DNA from 3 places in the Corynebacterium qintianiae genome. Region 3 is predicted to be linked to each of the others. Evidence: predicted binding sites of a transcription regulator. Region 3 holds the regulator's gene; each other region holds the start of a gene.
What was found. Region 3 encodes LexA, which represses DNA repair genes until DNA is damaged. Its sites were predicted from a motif close to CGAACANNTGTTCG; they were not measured.
Positions count from the first base shown of each region.

Region 1: the regulator LexA is predicted to act here: its motif matches at 5,442-5,455, upstream of G7Y29_RS00040 (HNH endonuclease signature motif containing protein).
Region 2: the regulator LexA is predicted to act here: its motif matches at 2,037-2,050, upstream of G7Y29_RS07340 (SAV_6107 family HEPN domain-containing protein).

Region 1 covers NZ_CP064955.1:5,189-11,749, forward strand. Annotated here, with positions in the region: gene G7Y29_RS00020 (DciA family protein) at 1-364, shown strand, start outside; gene gyrB (DNA topoisomerase (ATP-hydrolyzing) subunit B) at 486-2,555, shown strand; gene G7Y29_RS00030 (alpha/beta fold hydrolase) at 2,575-3,429, shown strand; gene G7Y29_RS00035 (DUF6918 family protein) at 3,445-3,882, opposite strand; gene G7Y29_RS00040 (HNH endonuclease signature motif containing protein) at 3,912-5,378, opposite strand; gene G7Y29_RS00045 (hypothetical protein) at 5,498-5,776, opposite strand; gene G7Y29_RS00050 (hypothetical protein) at 6,014-6,415, opposite strand; gene G7Y29_RS00055 (TetR family transcriptional regulator) at 6,458-6,561, opposite strand, start outside.
Region 2 covers NZ_CP064955.1:1,500,019-1,506,579, forward strand. Annotated here, with positions in the region: gene mraZ (division/cell wall cluster transcriptional repressor MraZ) at 137-571, opposite strand; gene G7Y29_RS07335 (DUF3040 domain-containing protein) at 1,006-1,392, opposite strand; gene G7Y29_RS07340 (SAV_6107 family HEPN domain-containing protein) at 1,515-1,955, opposite strand; gene G7Y29_RS07345 (GNAT family N-acetyltransferase) at 2,113-2,691, shown strand; gene G7Y29_RS07350 (polyprenyl synthetase family protein) at 2,739-3,845, shown strand; gene G7Y29_RS07355 (alpha-(1->6)-mannopyranosyltransferase A) at 3,838-5,289, shown strand; gene G7Y29_RS07360 (Rv2175c family DNA-binding protein) at 5,261-5,629, opposite strand; gene G7Y29_RS07365 (protein kinase domain-containing protein) at 5,700-6,561, shown strand, end outside.
Region 3 covers NZ_CP064955.1:1,275,867-1,282,427, reverse strand. Annotated here, with positions in the region: gene G7Y29_RS06335 (PTS fructose transporter subunit IIABC) at 1-1,421, opposite strand, end outside; gene G7Y29_RS06330 (1-phosphofructokinase family hexose kinase) at 1,418-2,407, opposite strand; gene G7Y29_RS06325 (DeoR/GlpR family DNA-binding transcription regulator) at 2,492-3,277, opposite strand; gene lexA (transcriptional repressor LexA) at 3,411-4,100, opposite strand; gene G7Y29_RS06315 (hypothetical protein) at 4,321-4,689, shown strand; gene nrdR (transcriptional regulator NrdR) at 4,725-5,183, shown strand; gene hrpA (ATP-dependent RNA helicase HrpA) at 5,214-6,561, opposite strand, start outside.

The DNA.
Region 1 (6,561 bases), 930 kb from region 3:
GCGGGGCGGGTACCAGGTGAAGGGGTTCGGATCGCTCGTGCGCGCCGAAATCCGCAAACGCGACTGGACCGAGAACATGGCCTTCGGCTGGGTGATGGGCAACTGGGCGGGGCTCGTCGGTGAGAAGATCGCGCAGCACACCGAGGTGCAGATGATCAAAAACGGCGAGGTGTTCATCGCCTGCGACCAGACCGCGTGGGCCACCCAGCTCAAATACATGCAGGCCACGGTGCTTTCCGCGATCGCTGACAAGGTGGGTCCGGGGTTGGTCACGAAGCTGCACGTCTACCCTCCGAAAACCAAGAGCTGGCGCAAGGGGCCGCTGCACGTTAAGGGCCGCGGGCCGCGCGACACCTACGGGTAGAGGCCGAAATTCGGCCGTGAAACGCCCTCTCGCCGGATTGGCGGGTGCGGGCAATGTCCCCTACAGGGTGTAGGATTGGACGGGTTAAAACACCCTTAGCGCGACAGGAGACTCCCACATCGTGGCTACCAACGAACCGCATTACGATGCGTCATCGATCACCATTCTGGAGGGGCTCGAAGCTGTCCGCAAGCGCCCCGGAATGTACATCGGCTCCACCGGCGCCCGCGGCCTCCACCACTTAGTCTGGGAAGTTGTCGACAACTCCGTCGACGAAGCCATGGCGGGATACGCCGACCGCGTCGACGTCAGCCTGCTCGATGACGGCGGCATCCAGGTCGTTGACAACGGCCGCGGCATTCCCGTCGAGATGCACCCGTCCGGCGCCCCGACGGTCCAGGTCGTCATGACCCAGCTGCACGCGGGCGGCAAGTTCGACTCCGAGTCCTACGCCGTCTCCGGCGGCCTCCACGGTGTCGGCATTTCCGTGGTCAACGCACTGTCCACCCGCGTCGAGGCCGACATCAAGCGTGACGGTAAGCACTGGTACCAGAACTTCACCAACGCCGTGCCCGCGGAGCTGGAAGAGGGCGGCAACGCACGCGGCACCGGTACGACCATCCGCTTCTGGCCGGACGCGGAGATCTTTGAGACGGTGGAGTTCGACTACGACACCATCTCGCGCCGCCTGCAGGAGATGGCTTTTCTGAACAAGGGACTGACCATCACGCTCAAGGACGAGCGGGTCAGTGACGAGGAGCTCGAGCTCGAGGCGATTGCCGAGGAGGGTGACACCGCGGCTCTTGTGGAGGGCGACTCCTTCGACGACACCGTCGTCGCCGACTCCCCGGCCGACGACGCGGGATCCGAGGTTGCGCCCGCCGTGCAGAAGAAGCGCGAGAAGAAGGTCACCTACCACTACCCCAACGGTCTGGTGGACTACGTGGATCACCTCAACAAGTCCAAAACCTCGATCCACCCTTCCGTCATCGGGTTCGAGGCCAAGGGCAAGGACCACGAGGCCGAGGTGGCCATGCAGTGGAATAACGGCTTCAAAGAGTCCGTCCATACCTTCGCCAACACGATCAACACCCACGAGGGTGGCACCCATGAGGAAGGTTTCCGCGCGGCGCTGACCTCGCTGATGAACCGTTACGCGCGCGACCACAAGCTGCTGCGCGACAAGGAGCCCAACCTAACCGGCGACGACTGCCGCGAGGGTCTCTCAGCGATCGTGTCGGTGCGCGTCGGCGACCCGCAGTTCGAGGGCCAGACCAAAACCAAGCTCGGCAACACCGAGATCAAGGGCTTCGTGCAACGCGTCGTCAACGAGCACCTCTCCGACTGGTTCGACGCCAACCCAGCAGAGGCGAAGGTAATCATCAACAAGGCGGTCTCCTCCTCGCAGGCCCGCCAGGCGGCGCGAAAGGCGCGCGATCTGGTGCGCCGCAAGTCCGCCGGCGACATGGGCGGGTTGCCCGGCAAGCTCGCTGACTGTCGCTCCAAGGATCCGAAGGCCTCCGAGCTTTTCATCGTGGAGGGTGACTCCGCGGGAGGCTCCGCCAAGCAGGGCCGCGACTCCATGTACCAGGCGATCCTGCCCCTGCGCGGAAAGATCCTCAACGTGGAGAAGGCCCGCATGGACCGGGTGTTGAAGAACGCCGAGGTCCAGGCGATCATCACGGCGCTCGGCACCGGCATCCACGAGGAGTTTGACGTCTCGCGCCTGCGATACCACAAGATCGTGCTCATGGCCGACGCCGACGTCGACGGCCAGCACATCGCGACGCTGCTGCTCACCCTCCTGTTCCGTTTCATGCCGGAGCTCATCGAGCAGGGCCACGTTTACCTGGCCAACCCGCCGCTGTACAAGCTGAAGTGGGCCAAGGGCGAGCCGGGTTACGCGTTCTCCGACCGTGAGCGCGACGAGCAGTTGGCGGAGGGTCAAGAATCCGGCCGCAAGATCAACACCGATGACGGCATCCAGCGCTACAAGGGTCTCGGTGAGATGAACCCGAGCGAGCTGTGGGAGACCACGCTTGACCCGGAGCACCGCATCCTGCGTCGTGTGGATGTGGAGGATGCGCAGCGCGCCGACGAGCTGTTTTCGATCCTCATGGGCGACGACGTCGCGGCCCGCCGCTCCTTCATCACCCGCAAGGCGAAGGACGTTCGCTTCCTCGACGTGTAAGGGCGGTTACACTTTCCGCATGGCTTCCGTAGACATCACGCTTCCCGACGGCTCGACTAGCACAGTGCTGCTTTTTCCGGCGGCGGGCTCCCACAAGCCGTTGGTGGTGATGTGGCCCGGCTTCGGTGTGGGCGCGCGTTACTACCGGCCGATGGCGGAGTGGCTGGCTTCCCGCGGTTTTCCCGCGGCGATTGGCGAACTGCGCGGGCAGGGCACCAGCACCGCCGTAGCTACCCGTGCAAACTCGTGGGCGTACCACACCATGGTTACCGAGGATTACCCTCTGACCATCGAGGCGGCTAAGAGAGAGCTTTCGCTTGACGACGCCCACCCGGTCATCCTCCTCACCCATTCCATGGGAGGGCAGATCGGCACCCTCTTCCTGGCTGACCCCCGTTCCCGCGAGCTCAACGTGCTGGGTCTGATGGGAGTAGGGACCGGCAGCCCGTACTGGAAGGCGTTCAACCCGAAGACGAGGCGCACCTTATACTTTGGCGCCCCGTTCATGGGTGGGGTTTCGCGCCTGCTGGGGTACTGGCCGGGCGGCAAGCTGGACATCGCGGGTTACGGACGTCAGTCGGGCAGGCACGTGCGCGAATGGATGGGGATCTCGCGGACGAACTCCGTCTCGCACCTTGCCGGTAGGGACTATAAGAACGCACTGCTGGATGTGAGGGTGCCGGTCCTGTACACCCGTTTCAACGACGATGAGGACTGCACCATTGCGTCCGCAGAAGCGCTTGCCATGCACATCCCATCAGCGCATCCAAAGGTGGAGGAGCTGAAAGGCAATCTCGGGCACAACCGGTGGGCACGTGAGCCCGAGATCACCGGCCGCCGGTTTGTGCGGTTCTACGAGGAGAACTTCGCGTAGGTGCTACTTGGGGTGCTACTTCGCGTGGCGCTCGACGATGTCGCCGAACTCGGGCAGCGCGGGTGCGATGATCTTGCCGGTCTTACCGCGCAGGCTGGAGTACACCTTTTGCACGGCCGCGGGGCCTTGCTGGGCGAAGCGGTCGCCGAGTGTGAGCACGTCGTTGGTCACATCGTCTTGACGTGAGGCGAGGAAGTTGCCGAAACCGGCCGACTGTTCGGCGTCATAGTCGTTCCAGTGGGGAGCCAAGGAGTCAACGATATCCGGCAAGAAACGGTTGATGCTTTTCGATACGACATCCCCGTCCGCCTTTTTAGCTGCGGCCACGGCAGACTTGATGGCCATCCCAGTCAGCCCGGACTGTGCGGCAACGGTGCGGTCGACGAGATCGGATAGGTCTTTGACCACCGTGGGCCGCACGGTGTCATCGAGGAGTTTGGAAAGGTCGCTCATTGCACCCAGCATAGCTGTTGCGCCCGCGTCTACGGCGGGAAGAGAACGGGCTGGGGTGCGCGCGCTGGAGGCCGTTTGCGCGATGTAGCGCGTCGCCGGATCTTTGCCCCAGCCGAGGAGTGGTAGCCGTGGGTTCCGTTGGTACGGGGCGGCGAACCGTCTGCCGGGTGCTGTTCCACCCGCCCGGTATCGGGGTTGAGATCCACGTACCCCTTGTTCCCTGCCCCGTCCCTGTTATCGTTGTTACATCTGTGGTGCTCGCGGCAGAGACCGGCCAGGTTTTCGATGTCGGTTAGGCCGCCGTCTTTCCACGCGAGAATGTGGTGGGCCTCCATTTCCATACCCGCCTTGGTGCAGCCCGCCCACGCGCACACACCCTGCATGGCAAGGAGGGCGAGCTTTTGGTGCACAGTGGCTAGGCGTACAGATCCCATTGACAGCGGGAGCCCGGTGACGTCATCGAGCTGGAGCACGAAGTCGGTGCCGCCCAGCCCGAGGCGCAGTATGTCGAGAGCATTCAGATCCGTGCCGGTGTTGGTGGGAAACACCGTGTTGGGGTCGGCGTCGAGCAAATCTTCGAGGGTGAGGGACAGAATAATGGAGCACACCCCGCCGTTGCGTTGAGTCTTCCCGGCCTCGTAGGCGCGGGCAACTGCCATGAACTGGTCGAAGCCGCGCTGTGCTCGGGTACGAGTGTCTTCCGACGGGTCGAGGTTCGTGTTGGTGCCGGGCGCGTACCCCGGCTGGATGAGAGCTTTGAGCAGCGATAACTCTGCGGCTGGCCCGTGGACGATCAGGCGGGCCAACCCGTCGTTGTCCGGGTGGCCGAAAGTCACGGATCGTTTCTTCCATGCGGCGAACGGATCTTTCTTGCCGTCGTAGTCCCGCCCGACCAGGTTTGCGCGTCGCACCTCGTCGCGCAACCATGCGCGCAGGTCCTCAGGCGAGCGGTTCTTGGCTTCCGTTAGCGCCTTGCTATGCAGCTCGTCGAAACCCGGCTCTGCGTGTTCGTTCAGGTCACGCAGGCACTGGGCAATGACCTTTTGCTTCTCGACGTTGACCCGGGCAGCCTTTCTCCGGGCTTCGGCGCGGGCCTTCGCGGCCGCCGCTTTTCGACGCTCCTCCTCCCGTGCCCGTTCTCTTTCCCGTTCGGTATCAACGTCGGTGTCGCGTGGGGGTTCCGGCACTTCCGGTTCGCCAAAGAGGCGTTTGCCGCGGTTGATGCGGTCCATGGCTTCGTGGCGGGATAACCCGAGGACATCGGTGAAGTACTGGGTGGCGTGATTGGCGCCGACCTCCCAGCCCGCGCCGTCACGGTCAGCGATGAACGCGAAGGAGGCGTCGATGAGACCGAACTGTTCCAACGCAGCGTGCAGCCGCTCCATATCCTCCCGAACTGCGGCGAAGGTCAGTTTTTCCGGGGACGAGAAGGTCGCGGAGATTTCCTCGGTGGCGTTGGCGATGGCGTCGATAAGCGATGCAAGCGTGGTGGTCATGGCACCTCCTTTCTTGAGATGCCCAAAGACTAGAACACGCTTACGACATTAACGTCCGCAATTCGAACGCATGTACGAAAAAGCCCGGCGTCCGTGCGGACTCCGAGCTAATCGTAAAACTAGGAGGAAGTGGCGACACGGGTGATGCCGTAGATGCCACTGCCGAGCACGGACGAACCGAGGCTGAGGAGGAGGTACGCGGCACCGATCTTCAGGGCCTGCTCGGTCTCACCCCAGGAAACGGGGGAGAAGCCAGCGAAGAAGTTGGTGACGCTGCCCGGGATCTCGATGCGGGAGGAGGGCTCAGGGGCGACGATCTGGGCGTTGGCGACGGCCGGGGTGCCGGCGACGATGAGGGCGGTGGCGGTAGCTGCGACGAGTGCCTTACGGACCTGCATGATTTCTCCTTGGAAGGACGAGTTGGTTGTCAGATGACACCGATAATTTAAGCCGTTTCGCAGATCTCTGCCATGTGTAACCAAGGAAAATTATATGGAAAATGCAGAACGCCCCAGCCGACCCTCTGAAAAGGGGGGCTGGGGCGATGCCCCGGGGGGTTGCAGCTCTTCCGCCACAGTGCCCGAACATCACAGGCGACACTGTAGCCACAACAGCAACAAAAGTAACATGCGGTCTTAGGCCACGCCACCTGGGCCTGCCAGTAAGCCAGTAATCAGCGGTTCGAGGTTGAAGTCGGTTGCGGGGAAGGAACGGGTCGCCTCCGAGGAGCCCGGAGCGCCCGCCAGGCAGACAGACGCGGCGATGTCGTCGAGTCCCTGGCGCAAAACCGGGATGTTATCGGTGAGCAGCTTTGCCACCACTCCGATGGACAGCGCGGCCAAGAGAAGGGACAGCGGCGCGGAACCCGTGTACGCGCTGCCGAGCGCTGGCTGCTCAGCCGGCTCGAACTTCATCTCGCCCTCGGCAGGCTCGCGGAGAACGGGGGAGGACGAACCGAAAGTGGCGCCAGCGGAGGGAGCGGAGAGAAGGGTGAGCGCGAGGGCCGAGGAGACGGCGAGTGCTGTGTATTTCTTCATAAATTCCGCAGTGTAGACGGTGCAGCAACAAGGCGCGCCGGTTCACACCTCGGCCCAGTCGATGTAGACACGCCGCGCCACTTCGGCGAAAGCGTCGTTGGCGTCCGTGAGAGGCTGCAACGCGACAATCGCGGACGCCAGCGCGA
Region 2 (6,561 bases), 220 kb from region 3:
GTCCATGTGGGGAACGTATAGGGCCCTGCCCGAGGCGGCTGTTCTGATGTCGGGGAAGTACACCAGAACGCTTCACGCCCCGGACAGAGTCCGTACACGCTCTCCGTAGTCGTGCCTGCTTGTCGGGTAGTCAGTCCTACAACAGACCGGAGAGAATGTCGTCGTCATCGGCCGCCGCGAAGGCGGCCTCGGTTTCTTGCTGGTAGTCGGCCCAGGACTGCGCGTCCCAGATCTCCAAAAAATCGACTGAACCGATGACCACGCACTCCTTTGACAGGTGCGCATAGTCGCGGTGCGCAGGTGACAGCGTGATGCGACCGGAACCGTCCAGCGTTTGCTCATCCGCACTGGCAGCCAGATTTCGGATAAAGGCGCGCGCCTTGGGGTTCGTGCGCGAAGCTGCGGCCGCCTTACGGGCGCGTGCCGCAAACTCCTCGCGGGGATAGACCGCCAACGAGTGGTCCTGCCCCTTGGTCACCATCAACCCGTCCGCCAGGTCCTCGCGGAACTTGGCGGGCAGCGTCAGGCGCCCCTTGTCGTCGAGCTTGGGAGTGTAGGTACCCAGAAACATCCGGAGCCCACCTTCCTTCACTCTGCGACTACGGTTGTTCAATTTTCCGGGCGGCGATTCGCGTCAGCACGTAGTCAGAATGCCTCCACGCCTCTCCGCTACGCCCCACTCTATCCCACTTTCCCCCACTTTTTCCACACTAGGGCACACGTGTCCCCCAAATTTTAGAAAAACCGCAGGTTAACTCGCAAAATACTTGTGGGAGGCCGAACCAACCAGTGCTGTTTTCCCGCCACTTCGCGCACATCATTAACCCCATCGCACGATTTTTTCCTCAGCTAATTACAGAAAAAACACGTCGGACTCCACCGAGCGCAGAACTTGGTCATGGGCACGTACAAAGTAGGTGAAAGTGGGAGCGTCGGGTGGCGGAAAGTGGGGCACAAAAATACCCGCCCAGCGATACCGGGCGGGTTTAAGAGTGTGGTGGGGCGCTACTGCCCCTCGAAGCGACGCTTGAAGTTCTCCTCCATCTTGGAGGTTCGGGCGGATCGCTCCACCCGAGGTGCCGGACGCCCGGAGACGACTGGTCCGCGCGACGGCGATTTGAGGGCCATGACGCCGCCTGCGAACATGACGGCGAACCCGATTACGCTGAGGGCGACCAACCACACGTTGACTGTCGCCAAGGCGACACCACCGATCAGTAGCGCTAACCCGAAGATCATAAGCGCCGCACTGCGCATCGTCAGCTGGCCACCACCGTTTGGACCCGCCAGGCCAGCGCCGCTCGGCACTCGGTTGCCAAACTTAGGGTCCTCAGCGAGGAGCGACTGCTCAATCTCGCGAAGGGTGCGCTGTTCCTGCTCCGAAAGGGACACTGTGTTTCTCTCCAGCTCTACCGTTGGGGTGACTCAAGCTTTCTCTACACCTTATATAACGGAGAGTGTATCCAGATTGTTCCTGACCGTCGCGCGCTTCCCCGCAGACAGCACACTTCCGATCACGCCACCAGCGTTACCCCGGTCACCCCAGGAGTCGAGTCCTCCAGGAACTGGCTCGTCAACTCGATGAGAGTCCGGACCGCGTGAGGGTCTGGGTTGGCCTCGATACCGGAGACAACGCGGCCGCGTTCCCGGGAGTACGCCGAGAACGCCGCCGCCCATTCCTTACCGCGGTCCGAGGTTAGGGCGAGCTTCTCCCACGCGCTCGTGGGTAACCGCTTTCGCTTCTGTATGACTGGCGAATCGGCGTTGACCGACCCTGCCACCCGCAATGCCGCGCGATACGAATTCTCCAGGGCCACATCGAACGCCCCTAGGTCGAAATCCTCCTTCGCCTGGGCGAGAAGAGCGTACGCGGAACTAAGAAATGCGTCGCGCTGCGACATGCCGGCGCCGGAACCGAGAACGGAGTTGGTGGTTGCTGACACGATGCTGTTCATGGGGTTGCCTCCCAGCTTGTAGGTTTACTCTTTTGTTGGCCACAGACTAAAACGCACGTTCGACATGCAACACTCAGCGTTAGAACATATGTTCGCCTTTAGGTCCGATTCGCTGGAATCCGCACACCTAGGCGAGCGCGCGTGGTTCCATAGAGGCGTGACTGTGTCCATTCGCCGCCTCAGCGGGCCCGAGTTCGTTCTCCTAGCCCCCGACCTCGTCGACATCTACCTCTCAGCAATGGGTTACAACCCCGAGATCCGGATGCAACGAATTGCGGTGTGGCGCAGGGAAATTGTCTGGCCGGGGTTCACGGCAGTGGTGGCCGTCGAGGTTGACGGTGGCGAGGAGCGCATCGTCGGTATCGCGTACGGTTTCCTCGGTAGCAGAGACCGTTGGTGGGACCAGCAGCTACTGCAGGGCCTACGCCGTCACGGCGGCCCGACTACCCAACACCGGGAGATGATGAACAATTACTTCGAGGTAGCGGAGGTGCATGTGGACCCCTCCCGCCAGGGGGCAGGCATCGGACGATCTCTGCTTACCGAGCTGCTATGGAACGCTCCTGCGCGGTGGGCCCTCCTCTCCACGCCCGAGGTCCCCAACGAATCCAATAACGCCTTCGGCCTGTACCGCAAGCTCGGTTTCGCGGACATCCTGCGCGACTTCCTATACACAGGCGATGCCCGCCCATTCGCCATTCTGGGCCGCGAATTGCCGCTCGATCCTGCCGGGTAGGGTTGGTGTGGAACAATTCTGACGCTTGAAGGCACGTGGAGGTAGTCGTGGCCGTGAATCCGAGTCAAACCACGGAGGGTGCGTCGCGTCTGTCTGACATCCCCGCCCAAGTCGAGCGCGCGCTGGAGACATTCCTCGACGAACGCCGGCCCGACGTGGAGAAGATCGGGGCGCCCGTCGCCGAATCGGCCGCGCACCTGCGCGATTTCGTCCTCGGCGGGGGAAAGCGTATCCGCCCGCTCTACGCGTGGGCAGGTTTCATCGGCGCCGGTGGCACACAGTCGGAGGATCCGGCAGCCGTCCTTCGTGCGGTCAGCTCGCTCGAACTCATCCAGGCCTGCGCGCTAATTCACGACGACATCATCGACGCCTCCGACACCCGCCGCGGCAACCCCACCGTGCACCGCGCTATCGAGGCCAGCCACCGCAGCAGCAACCTGTTCGGCGATGCCGCAGTTTACGGCCGCAACGCTTCCATCCTCATCGGCGATCTCGCCCTGATCTGGGCGGAGGACATGTGGCGCTACTCGGGTGTGAGCGAGGCGGCTCTGCACCGCGCTGCGGAGCCGTGGCGCGGTATGCGCACCGAGGTCATCGGGGGCCAGCTGCTGGACATCGCCCTCGAGGCGGCAGCCGACGAGTCCGTGGATATGGCAGACAAGGTCAACCGCTATAAAACCGCCGCGTACACCATCGAGCGCCCGCTCCACCTCGGCGCGGCGCTCGCCGGGGCACCTGCGGCGACGGTCGAAGCCTTCCGCGGGTACGGCCGCGACATCGGGATCGCCTTCCAGCTTCGCGACGACCTGCTTGGCGTGTTCGGTGACGAGACCGTGACCGGCAAACCCGCAGGCGACGACTTGCGGGAAGGCAAGCGCACCGTACTGTTCGCCACAGCCCTGGCCCGCCTCGACTCCACCAATCCCGAGGCGGCCGAGTTGCTGCGCTCGCGCGTCGGCCGCGCGACGGACCCGGATGAACTGAACCAGCTGGCGGCGCTGGTGGAATCCAGCGGCGCTGTGGAGGACGTCGAAAAGCGGATAACGAGCCTGACCGCATCTGGTCTCGCGCGGATCAGCGAGGCGGGAATCGACGGCGCGGTTGCGGAGACGCTGCGCGACCTGGCCATCCGCGCCACCAAGCGCCGTGCCTAGATCCGTCTGGCTCGGGTTCGTCGCCGGGCTCATGGTTGCCATCGGCTCCTTCGGCGCGGGTGCCACCCGCAACCGTGGCGGGGTCCTGCGCGAGCTCGGCCTGGGCCACCTCATGTTCGGCCACGGCCGCTCGATCATGGACGTGATACTCACGGTCGGAATCGGCGGGCTCGTTGGGGCGTGGGTATGGCTCGGGCGCGACCTGACACGGCAGCGCGCGGCTTCGACTGCGGTCGAGCGCGCGACGTGGCTGTGGACGCTGGCGCTTGCCTTCGCCGCGCCGGTGCTCTCCCGCGACGTGTACTCCTACCTCATGCAGGGCGCGATGCTTCGCGACGGCTTCGACCCCTACACCGAAGGGGCCGCGGTCAACCCCGGCCCGTACCTCTACGAGGTCAGCCACGACTGGCGCAACACCACAACGCCCTACGGCCCGCTGCACTTGTGGATCGGTGAACGGGTCACCGGCATCGTCGGTGACAACGTGACGCTCGGCCTCGTCGTGTACAAGTTCATCACCCTCGCCGGGTTCCTGGCCGTTATCTGGGCCGTGCCGCGCATCGCGACCTCCCTCGGCGGCAACCCGGCCCTCGCCCTGTGGCTCGGGGTGGCCAACCCGGTGATGCTTCTACACATGATCGGCGGGATGCACAACGAGGCGGTCATGGTGGGCCTCGTCAGCGTCGGGCTGGTGTTGTGCCTGCGCAACCGCTTCGTCGCGGGAATCGCGCTGATCAGCCTCGCGGTGTCGCTGAAAGCCACCGCAGCGATCGCGCTGCCGTTCGTCGTGTGGATGGCGTACAACCGCCGCCGCAGCGAGCAGCACAGCCGGGCCCGCAACTTCGGAGTGTTCCTGCTCGTCGGCGCCGGGTCCGTGGCGTTGACCATGCTCGTTTTGGCTGCCGTGACTCTGCTCTCCGGTTCGTCCTGGGGATGGGTTGCGGAAATCTCCGGCAACTCCAAAGTGGTCAACCCCCTCGCAGGGCCGACCCTCGTCGCAGATGCGTTCACTCCATTCGCCCAGCTTTTCAACGAACACTTCCGTTACAACGCCGCGCTCACGCTGGCGCGCACGATCGGTTCCGTGCTCATGCTCGCGGGGCTGGCTCTGACGTGGTTTGTGTTCCGGCGCAAAGACCGGGAGGCGGTCGCAGGCATCGCGTGCGCGTACGCGGTCGCCTTCGTCACCAACGCGGTGACGTTCCCGTGGTACTACGCTTCGCTGCTGACGCTGCTCGGCACCTTCAGCACCCCGACGTGGGTGCGCAGGCTAACCGTTTTCCTCTCAGTTGTCACCGCGCTCGCGTTCACCGGCGGCGGCAACCACCGCTTCTACGACGGCTGGTTTCTTCTCGTGGCAGCCGTGTCCGCGTGGGTGGCGGCGGAATGGGTATACCCGCGGGTGGCGGCGGGCGCTAAAACGCCATCGCCTGCGCGCGCCTGATCACTTCGCGTGCGCCGTGCCCGTGGAGCGCGTCCACGGGCCGCCCGGGAAGTGATTCGTCCGGGGTGAACAGGTAGTGGAGGATCTCGTCTTCACCGTAGCCGCCGTCGTGGAGCACCATGATTGCTCCCCCGACGAACTTGGATAGCTCACCGCCCTCGCCGAGCAGCAGAGAGGGGACGTACTTGACACCGTCCCTGCGGTAGACCAGCAGCTTGTGGGCGCCGATGAGGTCGTGCACCTTAGTGACGGGGACATCGAGGTATTCGGCGACATCCGGCAAGGGCATGAGCTCTTCGTCGGCAAGCAAGCTATCTAGGTCAATGTTCGGCGTAGTCACATAGGACACCTTACCCGCGCGACGAATGCGGGTTGGCCCCCAGTAGTGTGCGTCGACCATACTGGACTACATGACTCAGCTCGCCGTGGGTGACTACCTGGACAACCGCTACGTGATCGACCGCCCGATCGCCCGCGGCGGCATGTCCACGGTGTACCGCTGCCTCGACGCGCGCCTCGGCCGCGAGGTCGCCGCCAAGGTGATGGACGAGCGTTACGTGCACGACCGCATCTTTCTCAGCCGCTTTCAGCGCGAGGCGCGCGCGATGGCTCAGCTGTCGCACCCCAACCTGGTCAACGTCTACGACTTCTCACACGAGGGCGACCAGGTCTTTCTCATCATGGAGCTCATCACCGGCGGCACTTTGCGAGAGCTTCTCGCGGAGCGTGGCCCGATGCCACCCCACGCTGCGGCTGTGGTGATGCGTGCAACGCTGACCGGCCTGTCCATTGCGCACCGCAAGGGCATGGTTCACCGCGACATCAAGCCGGACAATATCCTGATCAACTCGGACCACCGGGTCAAGCTCGCGGACTTCGGCCTCGTGCGCGCCGCGGCTGACTCATCTCACTCGACGGACCAGATCGTCGGCACCGTCAGCTACCTCTCCCCCGAGCAGGTCGACGGCAGTTCCATGACGCAGGCGTCCGACGTCTACTCAGCCGGCATCGTTCTGTTCGAGCTGCTGACGGGCACCGTCCCGTTCTCCGGGGACACCCCTCTGGCCCACGCGTACGCGCGCTTGAGCCGGGATGTACCGGCGGCGTCGTCACGCATTGAGGGTGTGCCAAAGCTTTTCGACGAGCTGGTGGCCACCGCCACCTCCAGAAACCCCCGCGATCGGTTCGAGGACGCCGCCGAGTTCCTGGCCGCGCTCGACGACGTTGCCCGGGAGTTGAACCTCCCCGACTACGTCGTCCCCGTCCCCACCA
Region 3 (6,561 bases):
ACCATGATCGCACCGAGTGGTCGGCCGAGCAGGAGAAACATCAGAAGACCGATGAACAGCGAGGTCAGCAGAGGGATGATGACGACCGGCATGAGCGAGCCCAGCCAGCGCGGCACCGTCCACGACTGAATCCAGTAGGCGACCACGCCGGCTACGATGCCGGTGACCAGGCCGCCAATGAAACCGGCGCCCAGCAACACGGAGATCGCGCCGCCGATGAAACCCGGGGCAATACCGGGGCGTCCCGCCAGGCCGTAGCCTATGTAGCCGGATAGGGCGGACACGACGAAGCCCATGCCCATCTGTCCCGTGGCAAACAGCACCGCGCCGAGGTAGAGCAGCCACCCGGAGCGCTCGAACGTCATCAACTCGCCGTCGACAGTGACCTGGTTGCCGGGCAGGTTCGTCGGCGAGAAGTTGGTCACCAGAGCTTGCCACCCGTTGGCCATGTCGTACCCGCCCACGAGGAAACCGAGCGCGAGCAGCAGGCCGCCGGCGGCGACGAACGGAACCATGTAGGACACGCCCGTCATCACCGCCTGCTGGATGCGTTTCGGCCAAGATTCGCCCGCACCCGCCGATGCGTCGTCTTCGGACGAGCCGCCGGCGACAGTGGGGGAGTCGGGGTTTTCGGCGGCGTGGACGGCGGCGTCGATAAGCTCGGCTGGCTTATTGATGCCCTGCTTGACCGGCACATCCACAACCGGCTTGCCCGCGAACCGCCCCTTGCTGCGCACGGCGACGTCGTGGGCGAAGATGACGGCGTCGGCTCCGCTGATGAAGTCACTGTCAAGTGGCTCGTAACCCGAGGAGCCCTGCGGTTCGACCCGCAGCTCCACGTCGTCGCGGTTCTGCGCCGCCTGGGCCAGCGCGTCCGCCGCCATGTAGGTGTGGGCGATGCCGGTCGGGCACGAGGTGACAACCGCAATGCGGTACTTCTTCGCGGTTGCGGCAGGCTGTGTCTTCTTCGGGGCGCTAACTACAGCGAGGATGATCTCAACGGCTTCCTCCCGCGTCGCCGCCGCGCGCAGCTTATCGACGAACTCCCCACGCACCAGGGCCCTGGCCAACGTAGACAGAATCTTCAGGTGCTCTTTACCGCCGCCTTCGGGGGCGGCTATCAGGAAGACCAGGTCGGTGTCACCGTCCGGGCCGGAGAAGTCCACCGGGCGGGACAGGCGCGCGAACGCCAGCGTGGGTTCGGTCACTGCAGACGTGCGGGTGTGCGGAATGGCGACGCGCCCGGGCACTCCCGTTCCCGCCTTCTCCTCGCGCGCTGCGGCGTCTGCTGCGAGCTGCGCGGGGTCGTTCGTCCTGCCTGCGTCGTGAACGAGATCGGCCAGGCGGGCAATGACCTCGCCGGGCGAGGCGCCGAAGTCCACGTCGAGTCCGACGAGCTCCGGGGTGATGAGTTGGTTCATGGCAGTTCCTTTGATGTTGCGGGGATAGAAACGACGAGCGTGTTCTCCAAGTCAATTTCGTCGGGTGCGGGTATTCCGGTGCCGGGTTTGGCGGCGGCGGCGGAACCGTAGGCGACGCTGCGGCGCAGGCAATCGGGGAGTTCTTCGCCCGCGACGCGGGCCATAATGTAGCCGGCCAGCGCAGAGTCGCCCGCGCCCACTGTGGAGCGCGGTGTGACCGGCGGTGGGGTCGCGGCCCAGGCGGCGTCGCGGGTGATCAGGCACGCTCCGGAAGCACCGAGCGTGACCAAAACCTCCCTCACGCCCGCGTGGACGAGCTCGCGCGCCGAGCGCACTATCTCGGTGTAGTCCCCCCGCGCCGCCTGATCTTCCAGCTGCTCGCCGTCGGCGCCGGTGAGCTGGGCGAGTTCGAACGCGTTGGGTTTGATTACGTCGGGCGCGGCGGTGGTCAGGTGCTTGCCCAGAGAGATGAGCGGCTCGTCAGAGGTGTCCACCGCGATTACCGCTCCGGGACACGCTTTGCGAAGCCGGGCGGCAAGGATGGCGTACCACTCCGCAGGCGCACTGGGGGGTAGCGAGCCGGCCATGACTACGGCGTCGGTGCGCGACTCGGCCACCGTGGCGACGAGCACGTCGGTAATGCGCTCGACGTCGTCATCGCTGAGCATTGGGCCGGTCTCGTTGACTTTGGTTGTCTCACCGTCGTGTTCAGTCAGCGTGGTGTTGGTGCGGATAGCGCCTTCGATGGAGACGGCGCGCAGCGGGATCCCCGCGTTGCGGCAGAGCAGGGAGAACGGGTCCGTGGGGCCGCACGGCGCGATCGCGAGAGTGTCGTGTGCGGCGTTTGCGCAGGCGTGGGACACGTTGATTCCCTTGCCCCCGGCTTCCCGGCGGGCACTGATCGTGCGGTTGACCCCGCCCTTCTCAAACGAGTCCAGCTCGAGTGTGGCATCGATGCTGGGATTGGGGGTGAATGTGATGATCACGGTGCGGGCTCCTCATGGTCGGGCTACCCCCAATTATGTCCGATTGTGCCCGGGTGGGCAATAGCGTGCGCGTTTTTTGCGCTTCTAGGGCTCCGCGGTGACAACCTCGATGCCGAGCTCAGTGAGCTCGGTGACGAAGGACGACGGTGCCGCTGAGTCTGTGATGACGACATCGACCTCGTCAAGTGATGCGAAGCTGACGAGGTAATCGTTGCCCAGCTTCGTGGAGTCGCACAGCACGACGACGGTGCGGGCGTTGGTGACCATCGCCGATTTAATCGCTGCCTCTTGGGCGTCGGCGGTGGACAGGCCGTGGTCGACACTCAGCGCGTTGGTGCCGATGAAGGCGACGTCGGCGCGCATGAGCGCGAGGGAGCGCAGCGCGGTGGCACCGACAACTGCTTGGGTGATTGCGCGGACCGACCCGCCCAGAAGCTGAACGTGAGGCAGGCCCGAGGTCGAAAGCTCCAGGGCGATAGGCAGAGAGTTAGTTACGATCGGCCACGAACGCGCCCGCGGGTCCGAGGCCAGCAGGCTGGAAAACGCGTTGATGGACGTGCCGGAGTCGAGGAAGATCCCGCCCTCGGACTGACCGGGGAGGTATTTCAGGGCAGCCCGCGCAATAGTGGACTTTGCGGCGGACGCGGAACGGGATCGGGCGTCGAGCGGGAACTCGGTGGTGAGATACGACTGGCTGGCCACGGCGCCGCCGTGCACCCGGTGCACCACTCCCTCGCGATTGAGCACGGCAAGATCGCGCCGGACTGTCTCGGCGGTCACGTCGAACTTCTCAGCCAGCTCGGTAACGTTGACGCGGCCCTCGACCGCGGTCAACGACGCGATCTGGCGTCTGCGTTCTTCTGCGTACATACTCAGGCAGTCCTTGAAGGGGGCAGGGGGCGGGAGGAACCGCATGCCATTGTTCCAAAAGAAACATGCCCGGTTAAGTGAGATTGCGCCCGCTCGCCCCCGACCGGGGTTAGCGAACGGGCGTAGCAGGGCGCTACAGGGTGCGGAAAACGGAAACTACGCGGCCCATGATCTCAGCCTCGTCCCCCTTTATCGGGGAGAAAGCGTCATTATGGGGGAGCAGCCAGACGCCGGTGGAGTCCTTGTGGAACTCCTTGACAGTCGCTTCGCCGTCCAAAAGCGCGGCGACAAACTCGCCCTCCTCCGCAACCGGCTGGGAGCGCACCACAACCCAGTCGCCGTCGAGGATGCCGGCGTCGCGCATGGACTCACCCACAACCTGCAGCATGTAGAGCTCGCCCTCGCCGAGCAGCTCCTGCGGCAGGGGGAAGTAGTTGTCGATGTTCTCCTCGGCGAGGATTGGCGAGCCCGCGGCAATTTGTCCCACGACCGGGACGAAGCGTGGCTGGGAGGCCTCCTCCGGGGTTGGCTCCGACTTCGGCTTCACCTTCCGCGACGGCGCGGCGGAGTCGGGGAGGTGGCGGAGATCCACAGCGCGCGGCTTGTTCGGATCGCGGCGCAAGAAGCCCTTCTTCTCCAGCTCCTTGAGCTGGTAAGCGACGGAGGACGTGGACTGCAAGCCGGCGGCGTCACCGATCTCCCGGATGCTTGGCGGGTAACCCCGCAGGACCACTGCGTCCTGAATGACCTCCAGGATGCGCCGCTGTCTGTCGGACAGGACACTCATATCGAGATTGTTCGGATTGTCTTTCTTGCGTGGCATCGGTGCTCCTCGTGTTGCCGTTGACGGCGTGTTTCATGCTGCGCCTGCAAAACTACCAGAAGTGGCAAGTTTGTTCGACATTTTCGTCGCTCCTCTGGACAACGAGCTTTGCCGGTGCTATAAATCGAACACAGAGGCGGAATCGAACATGTGAACGGTTAAGTGTTCGACGGTGTCCGACCCGCTCGTACAATAAGGGCAGACAACAAAGGAGACGACAATGACCATTCAGCTTGAACGCGTTTATACAGCACCGACGTCCGAGGGGCCGGCCTTACTGCGCACTCTTCCGGCCGACATGTGGGACCTTCCGGCATCGGCACCCGCCGCGCGAAAGGCGGTCCATGTTCGAACGCTGGAACCGGGCTCTCGAAATCGTGAGCGCCGTCCGCTCGGTGAAATAGGGCTACGCCCCACGCGGGAGGAAGCGTTCGAAACTCGCCACGAAAACCGTGCAAACGTTTTTATGGGTGCGGCACTCGGACTGGCACTCATCCTCGGTTCGGCCGCCGGCGGTGCGTTCTCCGGTGATGCTGCAATACACCCCGAAGTTTCTACGGTGGAGAATGTAACCGCTCACGCTCGTTAGGCTGGTTGAGGGTGAGCGGGAGTAGGATTTTAGCCATGCACTGCCCGTTTTGCCATCACGAACAGTCGCGGGTGCTCGATTCCCGCGTGATTGATGCGGGATCCGCTATCCGCCGCCGACGCGAGTGTTCGGATTGCGGCGGCCGGTTCACTACCGTGGAGAAGGCTATTCTCATGGTGGTTAAGCGCAACGGGGTGAGCGAGCCCTTCGACCGGGACAAACTGATCAGTGGCGTGCGCCGCGCGTGCCAAGGCCGGGATGTTTCGGATGATGCGCTCAAACGCCTCGCTCAACAAGTGGAGGAAACGGTGCGTGGCCAGGGGAGTTCTCAGGTTAATGCGAACGACGTCGGGCTGGCCGTCCTCGAGCCGTTGCGGGCGCTCGATGAGGTGGCGTACCTGCGTTTCGCCTCCGTGTACAAATCTTTCGAATCTGCCGACGACTTCGAATCCGAGATCCGCCTCATGCGTCGCCGAGACCGCGACGCCTTCTAGTGCCGGCCCACGGCTTCGCGTTGACGAGCACTACGCGAGGGTGTCGATCATTTTCTCCACCCGCCGCTGACTCACGGGCTTGGGCGTGCCTAGACGCTGTGCGAACAGACTGACCCGCAACTCTTGAATCCGCCACAGTATGTCCTTGACCGCCCGCGTCTTCTCGCGCCCCGGGGGAAGCGACCGCAACTTAGTGTCCAGATAGGCGTGGGTGGACGCGACAGCGTCTTGACGGTCGGCGTCGCGGTCGGGGTCTAAGGTCATGTCGTCGAGGCGGATACGCATGGCGGCGATGTAGCGGGGAACGTGCTGCAGGTGCTCCATCCCGTGGATAGTGACCGCGTGGGGCGGCAAAAAGAATCTCAGCTGCCCGCGCATGTCATCGATCGCAGGCCCACTCCACTTCTCCAGCTCCTGAGATATGTTCGCGTATTCCACCAGCGCCGGGGCGAGGGCGACCACTTTCTGTCGCACAGCTGAGGGGACCTTCGGCTTGACTTCCTTCACCAGCGCGTCGAACTCCTCCGGTGATCGCACCGGCCCGCCGGCCGCGAACATAAGATCGCGGATGGTGGCAACGCGAGCGTCCTCGACGAGACCGGCCGCGCCTCCGTGGGGATAATGGTCCACTGCGACCTTGTGACGCAACGGCAAGCCCTTCGTCATCTGGCCCTGATTGACGGTGATCTCCCGCAGGAGCAGCGTCAGCGTTGCCGTCACCATCGACGCGTCCGCCGCCGCCTTCGTCGGGTGGACGGTGACTTTGACGCCATCGGGCGTAGCTTCGAGCGCGGGGTAGGTGTCGACCTCGTTGCCCTCGATCTTCGCAGCCACCGTCTCCGGCACGGTCCCCAGAGTGTCCGCCGTCCACTTCTTCGCGGCCGCCGTCTCCGTGGTGCGCCCCGCTTTGGACACCGACGAGCGTATCTTCCCGGCCTGGCGTCGCTTGAGTTCCGCCAGGTCTTTGTCGTGGTCAAGGACGCCACCGCGCTTATCGATCGCGGCGAACGTCACCTTGAGGTGGTCGGGCAGCGCCGACGGGCGGAAGTCGGACGCGTTGATGCCGGCGCCGCCGACGGAGCGCAGCGCGGCCGCGAGTTCATCGGACAAGGGCGCGGCGAATGGTGCGAGCTTGGGCAGTGCCATGGCTGCGAAGTCTGGCGCTGGGACGACGGAGCGTCGCAAAGCTTTCGGCAGAGTCCGAATCAGCTCGGTAACCAGCTCAAGGCGCAACCCTGGCACGAGCCAGTCGAAGCCCTCCGCTGAGAAACCCGCCAACAGCGGGACGGGAACCTCGACGGTGACGCCGTCGAACGGGTCGCCGGGCTCGAACGTGTAGCGCAGCGCGTAGTCGATGGAACCCTGGCGCCACACGGCG